2 regions of the Gordonia jinghuaiqii genome follow, and region 2 is predicted to be linked to the other one. Evidence: predicted binding sites of a transcription regulator. Region 2 holds the regulator's gene; the other holds the start of a gene.
The links. Region 2 encodes LexA, which represses DNA repair genes until DNA is damaged. Its sites were predicted from a motif close to CGAACANNTGTTCG; they were not measured.
Positions count from the first base shown of each region.

Region 1: the regulator LexA is predicted to act here: its motif matches at 3,864-3,877, upstream of H1R19_RS09640 (HNH endonuclease signature motif containing protein).

Region 1 covers NZ_CP059491.1:2,169,121-2,175,566, forward strand. The annotation lists gene H1R19_RS09630 (flavin monoamine oxidase family protein) at 1-311, opposite strand, end outside; gene H1R19_RS09635 (dicarboxylate/amino acid:cation symporter) at 692-1,990, opposite strand; gene H1R19_RS09640 (HNH endonuclease signature motif containing protein) at 2,211-3,836, opposite strand; tRNA gene H1R19_RS09645 (tRNA-His) at 4,652-4,724, opposite strand; gene orn (oligoribonuclease) at 4,827-5,426, opposite strand; gene cmrA (mycolate reductase) at 5,531-6,337, opposite strand; gene H1R19_RS09660 (NADPH-dependent 2,4-dienoyl-CoA reductase) at 6,380-6,446, opposite strand, start outside.
Region 2 covers NZ_CP059491.1:2,394,156-2,400,601, reverse strand. The annotation lists gene hrpA (ATP-dependent RNA helicase HrpA) at 1-2,319, shown strand, start outside; gene nrdR (transcriptional regulator NrdR) at 2,293-2,808, opposite strand; gene H1R19_RS10665 (LysM peptidoglycan-binding domain-containing protein) at 2,908-3,483, opposite strand; gene lexA (transcriptional repressor LexA) at 3,722-4,429, shown strand; gene H1R19_RS10655 (putative PEP-binding protein) at 4,431-6,128, opposite strand; gene H1R19_RS10650 (DeoR/GlpR family DNA-binding transcription regulator) at 6,334-6,446, shown strand, end outside.

The DNA.
Region 1 (6,446 bases), 230 kb from region 2:
ATGTGATTCTGAGTGGGACCGATGAACTCGGCTCCGGCGTCGAGTGTGGCGCCCACCTTGGGCGTGGAGATGTTGTGGACCCGACCGCCCGGACGGTCGCGCGCTTCCAGGACGGTCACCGACGCGCCGGATGCGACCAGCGACTTGGCGGCGGCCAGGCCCGACAGCCCCGCCCCGACGACGACCACGTCGACGATTCCCGTCGGCGCCGCCGATGCGCGTCCCGCACCTGCCGCCGATGACCCGGCAAGTGCTCCCGCGGTGGCCAGGGCGCCACCCAGGAAGCGGCGTCGTGACAGGTCTGTGGTCATGTGATCCCCCGAGCTCGTGGTGGTGCGAGGCTATCGACCACACGTTCAGGTCAGATGACCTGTTGTATCGGGAGGGTAACAGGCGAATGTGAGGTGCGACACCTCGAGTGGAGGGAGTGCGGCACGACGCAACCCGGGTCTGCAGGGTGACGCACGCAGGCCGGGTCACACCCGAAGGGGGTATGACCCGGCCTGTCGGGAGCTGGTGATCAGTCCTTGTTGCCGGGGATACCGATGATGAAGCCGATCCCGATGATGATGCAGGAGATCAGCGCGACGGCGAACATGACCCAATAGGATGGCATGTGGTGAACGTTACTGCGGTCGACGACCCCCCGCAGCGGGTCCGGGACGATTGAGGTCGAAGGGCCCGGGCTGGTTCAGTCGGTGGCGTCGGCCTTCGCCATGACGTCGACGAAGGCGGAGACGTCGATCTCCTCGGACACGACGGCCTTGGTGCCGTTGTAGACCTCGCGGTCGATCTCGTCGTCGGCGTTGGCCACGAGCATCGCGACGAAGGTGTCGCCGTTGACGTTGAGGAAGGTCCGGAAGATGCCGGCGAACCAGTCGACGGCGATCAGCAGACCGATGGCCTCGAGCGGGAGGTCGAGGGAGGTCGCGAGGAAGGTGGCGACCACCGGGAACCCGCCCGGAACGGTGATGGTTCCCATGTTGAGCAGGATGGCGAGCGCCATTCCCAGGGCGATGTCGCCGATGGTCAGCTCCACTCGGCCCGCCTGGGCAAGGAACATCACCACGATCATGTAGTTGAGTACGGCGCCGTAGGAGCCCATGGTCAGGCCGATCGACAGGGTGAAGTTGGCGACCTTCTGGCTGACCCCGACCTTTTCGACGGTGTTCTTGAGGACGGTCGGGAAGGTGACGGCCGAGCTCGTGGTGGTGACCGCGATGGCGGTCTGTTCGACCAGCTTGCCGGGCAGCTTCCACGGGTTCAGTCGCGTGCGGGCCGTGACCACGACGACGAACAGCACGAACAGGATCGCCACGCCGAGCGCCGTGGTGCCGAGGTACTTCAGCGCGGTGGAGACGACGGAGAGGCCCACGTCGCCGGCCAGCGGGGCCAGCAGGCAGAAGACGCCGATCGGGGCGATGTACATGACCAGGCGGATCATGGTGAGCACGATCTGTTGGATCTGATCGATGAACGTGAGCACCCGATCGTCGCCGGAGGTGTTGATGTGAATTCGCAGGGCGACGCCGAAGAGCAGGGCGAAGATGATGATCGGCACCATCGAGGCCGTCGACATCGCTTCGAAGACGTTCTTGGACACGAAGTTCAGCAGGGTGTCCTGCCAGCCGGTGGTGTCGGCGGCTTCCTGTTCGAGGGTCGGCTCGAGTTCCCCGTCGAAGACCATTCCGGCGCCGGGCTTGATGAGCGCGCTGAGCCCCCAGGCCAGAAACGCTGCGACAACCGAGAATCCGAGCATCCACTTGAAAGTGCGGAATGCGATCCGCCCGGTGCCGGCCCCCGACATCGAGGCGGTCGCCACGATCACCGACGCGAGAACCAAAGGCACGATGGACATCTGGATCAGGCGGATGAACATGTCGCCGACGAACTTCAGGTTGGCGGCCCATTCGCCGACGATCAGTCCGAAGACCAGGCCGGCGATTGCGCCGATACCGATCTGTAGTGCTGGGTGTTTCAGTGCCTTCACGGGTGCTCCTCACGCAAGGCGCGATCAGGGGCACGGATCGTGACCCGGCGCGCTTCGGATACGGCGGGAGCCTAGTTTTCGCGAGCTACGCCGATGTGTCACGGATTTGACGATGAGATGTCGTTGCAGCTGGGGGCCCGATCTCGTCCGAATCGTCCCCCGCTCCCTGATGAGGAGGATCAGGTGAGGTGCGAAGGGCCGCCGACCACAGTGCTCGTGGTCAGTGACTGCTCAGGAGCTCTTCGAGCTGTGACTCGATGCCTGAGGTGGTCGCGGTGGAGCCCCGCTCGACCGGTCTGTCGATGGTGAAGCGTTGGTCGATGATTCGGCGGGTGTGCAGGCGGGGGGTGTACGGGCGTGGGGTATCGCCGGACGTCTGGGGTCCGTGGATCTCGTGGCGCACCTGCGCGAGGTGGGCGCTCAGCCGGTCGGGTGCGTCGGGCCGCCGGTTGATGCGTTCGGGGTTGGGTGGTGCTCCTGGCTCGGCGTTGAGTCGCCAGACGCAGCGGCCTTCGTCGGGGCCGGAGCGTTGCATTCGGGTGGTGTACTGGCCGGGTTTGTCGCCGACCATCCGGTTGTGTCGCGGGCAGGCGGGAGTCAGGTCGGTGATGTCGGTGAGTCCGCCCATGCTCCAGTCGAGTTGGGCGTGATGCATCTCGACCTGGGAGGCGGGTTGCCCACAGCCGGGTGTGGAGCAGACTTCGCCGTCGGGGCGGGCGAAGGAGACGAGGCGCTGATCGCGGGTGGCGAGGCGTTTGCCGTGTCCGAAGTACAGCGGGACGGCGGTGGTGTCCTTGAAGATCGCGAGGTAGGGCTGGGCGTCGGCAGCGAGCTCGATGACGTCGGCGATCGGCATGACTGTTCCGGTGACGGTCGTGGCGAGGCCGGCTTCGCGGATGAGGTCGTTGAGGTCGGCTTTGATGATGAGTTGGACCGGTAGGCCGCGGTGAGTCTCTCCGAGGAGGCCGTCGTCGAGCACGGCTTTCAGCAGCGCGTTGAAGGCGTCGTGGTTGATCTGGGCGGGTGTGCGCAGGTCGCGCGCGGCGGCAACCTTCACCACCGCGGGGTCGGCGTCTTCGAACGAGCCGTGCGGACTGTCCGGGTCCTCGGGGTTGTTCATACCGGGTTTGGCCCACACGGCGAGCAGCATCGTGACCCGCGCGACCAGCTCGGGGGTGAGGGTGGCCGACATCTTTGCGGTCCCGTCGGCACGCTGCCGATTCACCCAGAGGTTGCGGCGTCGTTGGCGGTCGGTGTCGTCGGCCAGGGTGCCGTCGGGGTCGAGATGGGCGATGAGACGTGCCCCGAGGTCGGTGATGTCGGCGGGGGTGTGGGCGATGGCGATCTCGGTCATCTGTCGTTCGGCGGCGACCTTGACGTCATGTTCGACGGCCGAGGGGATGTCATCCAGCACATCGATGACGGCTCGCACGTGTGCGGTGCCGACGGCGCCGTCGGCGAAGGCTTCGGCCAGTGTGGGGTGGTCGGGTTCGAGTGGTTCGCCGAGATGATTGGTGAAGGTGGCGAGGGCGTTGCGGTGTTTGTTGCGCCGCAACGGATCAGATACGCGCAGCCGGTGGGTCATGAACGAGGTGATACTGCGGTGTCCGGTGGTGCCGGCAAGGTCACGGTTGATGATCTCGACCATCTGCCGGTCCCCGGCGTATGTCACTCGTGCGATGGCGCGCTCGGTCGCGGCGGCCACGTCGATGAGCTCGCTGCTGGTGCACGGGGCGAGGTCCACCGTCTGCAGCTCGTCGACAATCCGGTGTAGCTCAGCGGCGAGTTCTGAGGCTCGGGACAGTGGTGTGTCAGTGTCGCCGGGTAATTGCGTTGCGTCGGACATGACGGTCACCCCCCGGAGCCGATAGTTCGAATGTAGGTTCGATTCTACACCGACTTTCGTTGTCCTGCAACGATTATCCGGATCGAAGGTGGGCCGGATCTTGTCGGTGGTATCTGATATGCCCACTTGCCCGCGTGAGCTCGAGACTTCATTTCGACGACGCGACCTCGATCGAAGTCGAACCGTCGAACCGACGTCGCACGCGACATCAATCCGACCCGGGCGACCCCGACCACGCACCAAAAACGAACCCCGGAGCGTTCCGCGGAACACTCCGAGTGGGCCCGGCTCCGCACCCGGTGGACACGTCGAGATCCGGCCACTCGCACCGTACTGAGCTCATGACCGAACCCGCATTCTTGCGTCACTGACGAGGAGATTCCGTGACCTCGATCGCGCCGAGGACGCCCCGATCGCCTCGTCGATGTCGGCGAGGCGATCGGGGCGATCGCCGCCACCGAACTCACGCACCTCTGCGAACGGCCCGGACGACGCCACGCCGCGTTCGCCGGAGCGTCGGTGTGCACCATGACCCGCTCGTCCTCGAGGGCGAACGAGCTGCCGACGACGCCCGCCTCGGTGATCTCCTTGTCGAACGCGAAGAACTCCTCGGGGCTCGCGCCCCCGTCCTCACGGCACGCCGGATCGTCGACATGGCCCATGAGAAGCAGTGCGTACTTCATGTTTCCTCGAGTTCGCTGTCGCGGAGCCGACCGGCCGACACCATGGTGACGTACGGGAGGACGGGGAATCGACAGGTGCGGGCGGACATACGAAAAATGGGAGACCCTGGATCAGGGTCTCCCATTCGTCGGGGTGGATGACGGGACTCGAACCCGCGACAGCCAGGATCACAACCTGGTGCTCTACCAACTGAACTACATCCACCATTGGCGTCGGAAACCTGGGCTTTCGCGCCGGGCCTCAGAGCCAAGAACACTCTAGCGGGTTGATGCCTCAGAACTCCAATCGGTTACCTGAACAGGGAGTTCAGGCAGGTCCGAGGTCCTTGACGATCTCTGCGATGGCATCGGTGTCGGGTCCGGGGGCAGGAACGAAAGCGGCCGCGCGGTAGTAGCGGAGCTCCCGGATCGATTCGCGGATGTCGGCGAGGGCGCGGTGGGCCAGGCCCTTGTCGGGCTGGCCGAAGTACACCTTCGGGTACCACCGACGGCACAGTTCCTTGATGGAACTCACGTCGACCATGCGGTAGTGCAGGTAGGCGTCGAGTTCCGGCATGTCGCGGGTGATGAAACCGCGGTCGGTGGCGATCGAGTTGCCGGCCAGGGGCACCGCCCCGGCTGTGGTCACATGCTTGCGGATGTAGTCCAGCACCATCTTCTCCGCCTCGGCGAGGGTGACCGTGGACGCGCGCACCTCGTCGGTGAGGCCCGAGGCGGCGTGCATCTTGGTCACCACGTCGGGCATCGACGCGAGAGCCTCGTCGTCGGCGTGGATCACCACGTCGACGCCGTCGCCGAGAATGTTGAGGTCACCGTCGGTCACGAGGGCCGCGATCTCGATGAGTTTGTCCGACTCGAGTCGGAGTCCGGTCATCTCGCAATCGATCCACACCAATTTGTCCTGCACCCGTCAACCTTAGCCAACTGTGCGTCGTCGCCCTTGTGGGCCGGTGGGACAAGGACGCCGTGCTCGTCGACGCCGTGAAACCCCCGAGGGGGGAGTTCGCAACCCTATTCTGCGCTGAACTTGCGGTAGAAACCGCCGACGATCGGTGCGACGACGCCGCGCGGGGTGTAGCCGCCGGCGACCGACATGGCCTTCGACAGGGTTCCGGGGACGATGCGCATCTTGTTGTGCGCCAGCGCATCCAGGCTCATCTCGGCGACCTTCGACGACGAGTGCCAGAGGAAGTCGGGTACCACCTTGTCGACGATCGACGCCTCGTCGGGCGAGGGGGTGTGCGTACGCACCGGGCCGGGCGCGAGCAGCGTGACGTGCACGCCCTGCCCGGACACCTCGCCGCGCAGCGACTCGCTGAAGGTGTTCACGAACGCCTTCGACGCCGCGTAGGTGGAGTTGTTGGGGATCGGCATGTTCCCGGCCGCTGAGCCGACCATGAGGATGCCGCCGGACCCGCGCTTCACCATCTGCGGGAGTACCGCGAGGGTGAGATCGTGGACGGCATTGACGTTGAGCCGTACCTGGGCGCGTTCGTAGTCGGCGTCGAGCTCGGCCACGGCCCCGAAAGTGGCGATACCGGCGTTGTTGCACAGGATGGAGATCTCGCGGCCGGCGAACTCGGCGGCGAGGACCTCTACCTTGGCCGGGTCGGACAGATCCACCGCGCGTACTTCGACGGCCACCTGATGCGCCGTGCGCAGCTCCCCGGCGAGCTCTTCCAGGAGCTCACCGCGACGGGCGACGAGAATGACCGAGTGGCCCCGGGCGGCGAGCGTACGAGCGAGTTCGCGACCGATTCCCGACGAGGCGCCGGTGACGACGGCGCGGGCGTTGGCTGAGGGCGGCGGTACCGGCATGTCGCCATGGTAACCGCCGCCGGCTCAGCTCTTCCCAACGCTTCAGTCGATCCCGGCGGCGACCTCGGTGCCCTGCCGGATCGCCCGCTTGGCGTCGAGTTCGCCGGCG
Region 2 (6,446 bases):
CTGCCCGATCCGCGCGAACGGCCCACCGAACACCGGGAGGCGGCCGACGCACAGCACCGCAGGTTCGTCGTGCCGCAGTCGGACTTCCTGTCCTACGTCGAACTGTGGCGCTACCTCGAGGAACAGCGAAAGGAACTGTCGAGCAGCCGTTTCCGACGTATGTGCGAACGCGAGTTCCTGCACTTCCTGCGCATCAGGGAGTGGCGCGACCTGCACCGCCAGCTGACCGAGATCGTCAAGGACCTCGACTGGTCGGTGTCGCCCACCGAACTCGACGCCGACGCCGTTCACCGCGCCATCCTGTCGGGCCTCCTCGGCAACATCGCCGCCCGCAACACCGAGGGGCGTGAGTTCACGGGTGCGCGCAACACGACACTGCTGATCTTCCCGGCCTCCCCACTCGCCAAGAAGCCGCCGCCGTTCATCATGGCCGCCGAGATCCTCGAGACCTCACGTCTGTACGCGCACACCGTCGCGGGTATCGATCCGCTGTGGGTCGAGAAACTCGCCGGCGACCTGGTGAAACGCACCTACAGCGAGCCGCACTGGTCGTCCAAGCGCGGCGCCGCGATGGCCTATGAACGGGTGACGCTCTACGGGGTCACGCTGGTGGCGCAGCGCCGCGTGGACTACGGCGGGATCGATCCGGTCCTGTCCCGCGAGCTGTTCATCCGGCACGCTCTCGTCGAGGGCGACTGGCGCACGCAGCACGCCTTTTTCGATCGCAACCGGCAACTCCTCGACGCCGCGTCGGACGTCGAGAACCGCACGCGCACAAGAGGTCTGGTCATCACCGAAGACCAGCTGTTCGAGTTCTACGATCAGCGGGTCGGCCCCGAGGTCACCTCGGCACGCCACTTCGACACCTGGTGGCGCAAGGCCCGCCGCGACCGCCCGGACCTGCTCGACCTCACACCCGAGGACGTCGCGACGGGCACCGAGACGGCCCCCACGGACTATCCCGGCGTGTGGCAGCAGGGTGACACCCGGTTCGAACTGCGATATCGCTTCGAACCCGGAACACCCGATGACGGTGTCACGGTGCTGATCCCGCGTGAGCTGCTCCCCCACGTCCGTTCGTCGGGTTTCGACTGGTCGGTCCCCGGCATGCGTTCAGAACTCGCCACCGCCCTGGTGAAGTCACTCCCCAAACAGCTGCGCAAGAGCATGTCCCCCGCGCAGCGATTCGCCGACCTCGCCCTCGGCAGACTCACGCCACGCAAGGAGCCACTCACCGTCGGACTCGCCCGCGAGCTGTCGTCCATCACCGGCATGACCGTCGCCGCAACCGATTTCGACACCAGCCGGATTCCTGCACATCTGCGCATGCATTTCGCGGTCGTCGACGACGCCGGCCGCATCGTGGCACGCGCCGACTCGCTCGCACAGCTGCAACGACCCACCGGGGCGGCCGCGCCGAAGACGGTGACGCGGACCCTGTACAAGACCTGGACACCCGAGGGCATCGGCACCCTGCCCGACCAGGTCACCGTGGACGTCGCGGGCCAGCGCCTGACCAGGTATCCGACGCTCGACGCGATCAACGACGAGGCGGGCCGCACACGCGGAGTGGTCGTACTCCAGGCGGCGACCTCCGAGTCGCGCGATCGACTGCTCCGGCGAGGCATCGTCGCGTTGCTCGACCTCGCGATCCCGCCACTGCACAAGCGGATCGCGAGCTCGCTGGGCTCCACCGCCCGACTCGCGTTGAGCCAGAGCCCCTACCGCGATGTCGAGACGCTGCTGGCCGACTGCACGCGCCGGGCGATCCGCGACGCGGTGTCCGGCCTCGACGATGCCGTGCTGACCGCCGTCCGCACTCCCGAGGCGTTCGCCGCACTCACCGATCGGATCCGCCCCGGGATCGGCGAGGCCGCACCGGCGTACTTCGCTCTCGCCGTCGACGCGTTCGAGTGGGTGGCGCCGGTGCGGGCGGCGATCGATCGTCACGCCGGCTCACTGGCGGCCGACGACGTCGCCGAACAGCTCGATCACCTCGTGTTCGACGGGTTCGTCGCCGCCACTCCACGCCGACACCTCGAGAACCTGCCCCGCTACCTCGAGGCGGCGCAAGCGCGCCTGGAGGCCCTGCCGGCGGCGGCGGCACGTGATCAGGCAGGCGTTGCGGTCATCGACCGCGTCGTCGAACGCTGGGCGCAGCGCCTCGAGCAGGTGCCCGAGCACCGTCGCGGGGTCGTCAACGACGAGGCGCACTGGCTGGTCGAAGAACTTCGGGTGGGACTGTTCGCGCAGCGACTGAAGACCGCGTTCCCGGTCTCGGAGAAACGGATCCTACGAAGTCTGGACCGACTCGGCTGACACGGCGCGTTCGCCGGCCTGGGGACCTGAATCCGACGGAGGCTTCGAGGCGGCCCGCAGGTCGTCGATCTCGCGCTGGAAGTCCTCGACCGAATCGAACGAGCGGTAGACCGAGGCGAACCGCAGGTAGGCCACCTCGTCGAGGTCGCGCAGCGGACCGAGAATGGCCAGACCGACCTCGTTGCTGGGGATCTCGGCCGAGCCGCTGGCCCGGACGGTGTCCTCGACCTGTTGTGCCAGCTGGGCGAGTGCATCCTCGGCGACATGCCGGCCCTGACATGCGCGACGAACCCCGCGCATCACCTTCTCGCGACTGAAGGGTTCGGTGACTCCGTTGCGTTTGACCACCGCGAGCACGGCGCTCTCGACCGTGGAGAAGCGTCGGCCACACTCCACACAGGAGCGGCGCCGCCGGATGGCCTGCCCCTCATCAGCGACACGCGAGTCGATGACCTTGGTGTCGTCGTTCTTGCAGAAGGGGCAGCGCATCGTATCCTCACGCAGGTCGCGGGACGCTCTGACGCAGCACAACCGCGCGCCCGGCCGATTGTCGGCTGGTCCCTGTGACATCGAGGATACCGCCCGGCCTCAGCGGTACAGAGGGGTGAGCAGCGGCTGTCCGACGCGCAACGCGCTCGATCCGAGATCGTTCAGCGCGACGATGTCGTCGACGACGACCTCGCGCGGCATATCCGGGGCGACGCGCGAGGCGATGGTGCTCAAGGACTCGCCCGACCGCACATGTACGACCTCGGTACTGACCGCGGTCGGGGTCATCGACGCGGCGTAATTCTGACCGACGACACCGATGACCCACACGGCCAGCGCCAGCCCGACACCGGCGAGGATCGCCACCGCGGTGCGACGGCGCCTGCGGATCACGGCACGCTCGGCGATCACGGCACGTTCGGCGATCACGGGACCGCGACCGCGCGTCCCCACCGGCGTCGAGCACGCGGTGCCGCCCACGCGCGGGGCCTGCAGCGCCGAACGCGGTACCGGGCGGTTGTCCGCCGGACGGCGGCCATCGGTACGCAGCGCCGGGGTGCGCGTCCGGTCGGTGCGCAGGCGGCCGGCCGGACCGGTGTAGGAGCCGTCGCCGGGTGCACCGTCGGTGTATGGGCGCTCGGTACGGGTGGGATCGATGAGAGTGGCGGTACGCATGGTGCCCTCCGTTGTGTCCAGTCGGGACGTCGGTTGCGGATGTACGGTCGACCATCGAACATCGATCAGGTGTTCGATGCACTGATGTTCGAATTTGTAGCATGAGATCCCGACAAAGTCTCGCGACACATCGAACAAATGTTTGAGGTGCGGGTTCTTCTCCGCTAGGCTCGGCTCCAGGCCAAGGCGTCTACCAGCACGTTCCGACCACCAGGTCTGACCACGAGAGGAACCGAACATGAGCGAGACCGGCGATAAGCGCACAGGGGCGCGGGGCGCCGACGAGCACGCGGCCCCGGTCGATGTGGTGGCCGCAGAGGCCTCTCTGACCCCGCGGCAGCGTGGCGTGCTCGAGGTGATCCGCAAGTCGGTGCGCGAGCGCGGGTACCCGCCGAGCATCCGGGAGATCGGCGACGAGGTCGGCCTGAACTCGACGTCGTCGGTGGCCCATCAGCTCCGCACGCTCGAACGCAAGGGTCTTCTCAAACGCGACGCCAACCGTCCGCGTGCGGTCAACATCGCGCCGAGCGAGCCGCCGTCACCGGCCACCCCGACCGCGGGTGACCTGCCCGTGCCCACATTCGTCCCCGTCCTGGGACGGATCGCCGCCGGCGGTCCCATCCTGGCCGAGGAAGCAGTGGAGGACGTCTTCCCGCTCCCCCGCGAACTCGTCGGCGAGGGGTCACTGTTCCTGCTGCGCGTCGTCGGTGAGTCGATGATCGACGCCGCCATCTGCGACGGCGACTGGGTGGTCGTCCGTCAGCAGAACGTGGCCGACAACGGCGACATCGTCGCCGCGATGATCGACGGGGAGGCGACGGTCAAGACGTTCAAGCGCCAGAAGGGCAACGTCTGGCTGATGCCCCACAACGAACTGTTCGATCCGATCCCGGGCAACGACGCCGTCATTCTCGGCAAGGTCGTCACCGTGATGCGGCGGATCTGACCTACGGCTCATCCGTTCGGTCGCTCGCACCGTCGAGCACTGCGGTTGCCGCCATCCGGGCCGCAGCCGGGTCGGCGGTGGCCAAGGCGGCGTCGGCCGCCGCCCGGCACTCCGTGGAGGTGACCCGGCCGAGCCGCGCCCCGACCGCCGCGGCCGCCGCCGGCGCACTCGACAGCGACGTGACACCCAGCCCCACCAGCACACACGCGAGGTTCGGGTCGGCGGCCGCCTCGCCACACACTCCCACCGGTTTGCCCTGATCGCGCCCTGCCCGCGCGACCATCGCGATCAGGTGTAGGACGGCCGGTTGCCACGGGTCGGTCAACGACGCGAGATCGGCGGACATCCGGTCGGCCGCCATCGTGTACTGCGTCAGGTCGTTGGTGCCGATGGACACGAAGTCGACCTCGGCCAGGATCGCCGGTGCGAGGATGGCCGCAGCCGGCACCTCGACCATGACCCCGGCCACCAGGCCGCGCCCGCGGACCTCCGCGGCGAACGCCGCGGCCTCGGCGGGCGAGGCGATCATCGGCGCCATCACCCATGGTTTCGTGGTCGTGTGCTCGGCCGCCAGCGCGATCGCATCGAGCTGATGTGCGCGGATCTCGGGATGCGCCAGCGCGATCCGGTCTCCGCGCACCCCGAGGGCCGGATTGGCCTCCTCCGGCTGGGTCACGAACCGCAACGGCTTGTCCGAGCCCGCGTCGAGCGTCCGCACCACCACCTTCCGGCCGTCGAAGGCTCCGAGAACCTCCCCGTAGATACGGGCCTGCTCGTCCACGGACGGCTCGTCGGCTCGCTCGAGGAAGGCCAACTCGGTACGGAAGAGCCCGACGCCCTCGACGGGATGATCGGCGGCGGCCCGAGCCGATGCGCCGTCGGCGACATTCGCCAGCACCGAGACCGCGACCCCGTCGGCGGTGCGACCGGGGCCCGTCCAGCGTGCGACGGTCGCGGCGTGATCCCGATGTCCGGTGACCCGTGCCCGCGCCCGGACGACATCCGGGGCGATCTCGATCTCCCCGGTGTTGCCGTCGACGAGGATGTCGGTGCCTGCGGCCACCGCGGCGAGTCCGGCCACCGCCACGACGCACGGGATACCCAGCTGGCGCGCGATGATCGCGGTGTGGCTGGTCGGCCCCCCGAGACGGGTGACCAGTGCGATCGTCGTCGACGGATCGAGCCCCGCGGTGTCAGCGGGAGCGAGGTCGTCGGCGAGCAGGACCGACGGCACCTCGGGCGTGGGTACCCCCGGCTCGGGCAGTCCCAGCAGTTCGGCGAGTACCCGGTCACGGACGTCGTTGAGGTCGGTGACCCGCTCGGCCATCAGCCCGCCGAGCTTGGTGAACACCTCGGCGAATTGTTTGGTCGCCGCGACGGCGGCCGATTCCGCCGTCGCACCCTTGGCGATGAGACCCGAGGCCGCTCCGATCCACCCGCGGTCCTCGGCGAGCCCGGCGGTCGCCGTGAGCACCTCGCCGGCGGCCCCGGTGTTCTGCGACGCACGCTCGCGAAGCCTGCCCGCGACCACACTCGCGGCGTTCACGAACCGGGCGACCTCGTCGGCTCGTCGATCCTCGGCGATCTCGACGCCGGTGCCGAGGGTCTGAGCGGAATGGTCGGGTCGCGCACCCGGCCAGACCGCGGGCCCGTACGCCAGCCCGCCGACGACCGGCGTCCCGGTCAGCGTCTGGACCATCTCGGTGTTCGCCATCTCGATACCTCTCGATCGTTGCCGCGCAGGTCCGGATCTGTGAGATCCGACTCCATCTTCGCGCCGATGTGACCACCGTTACAAAAAGAGCTTGACTTGTCAACACAAACAGGCGTAAACACAGTTACTACAACATGCGAACCCACACGGATCAACAAGGGGACGCACGGAGACGCAGATCGGAGCCGGTGTGTACGCCGAGGAGAGACAGCAGGCAATCGTGGACGAGGTGCGCGTCGCCGGACGCGCGTCCGTCGCCGCGCTCGCCGAGAAGTTCGACGTCACCAGTGAGACGGTTCGTCG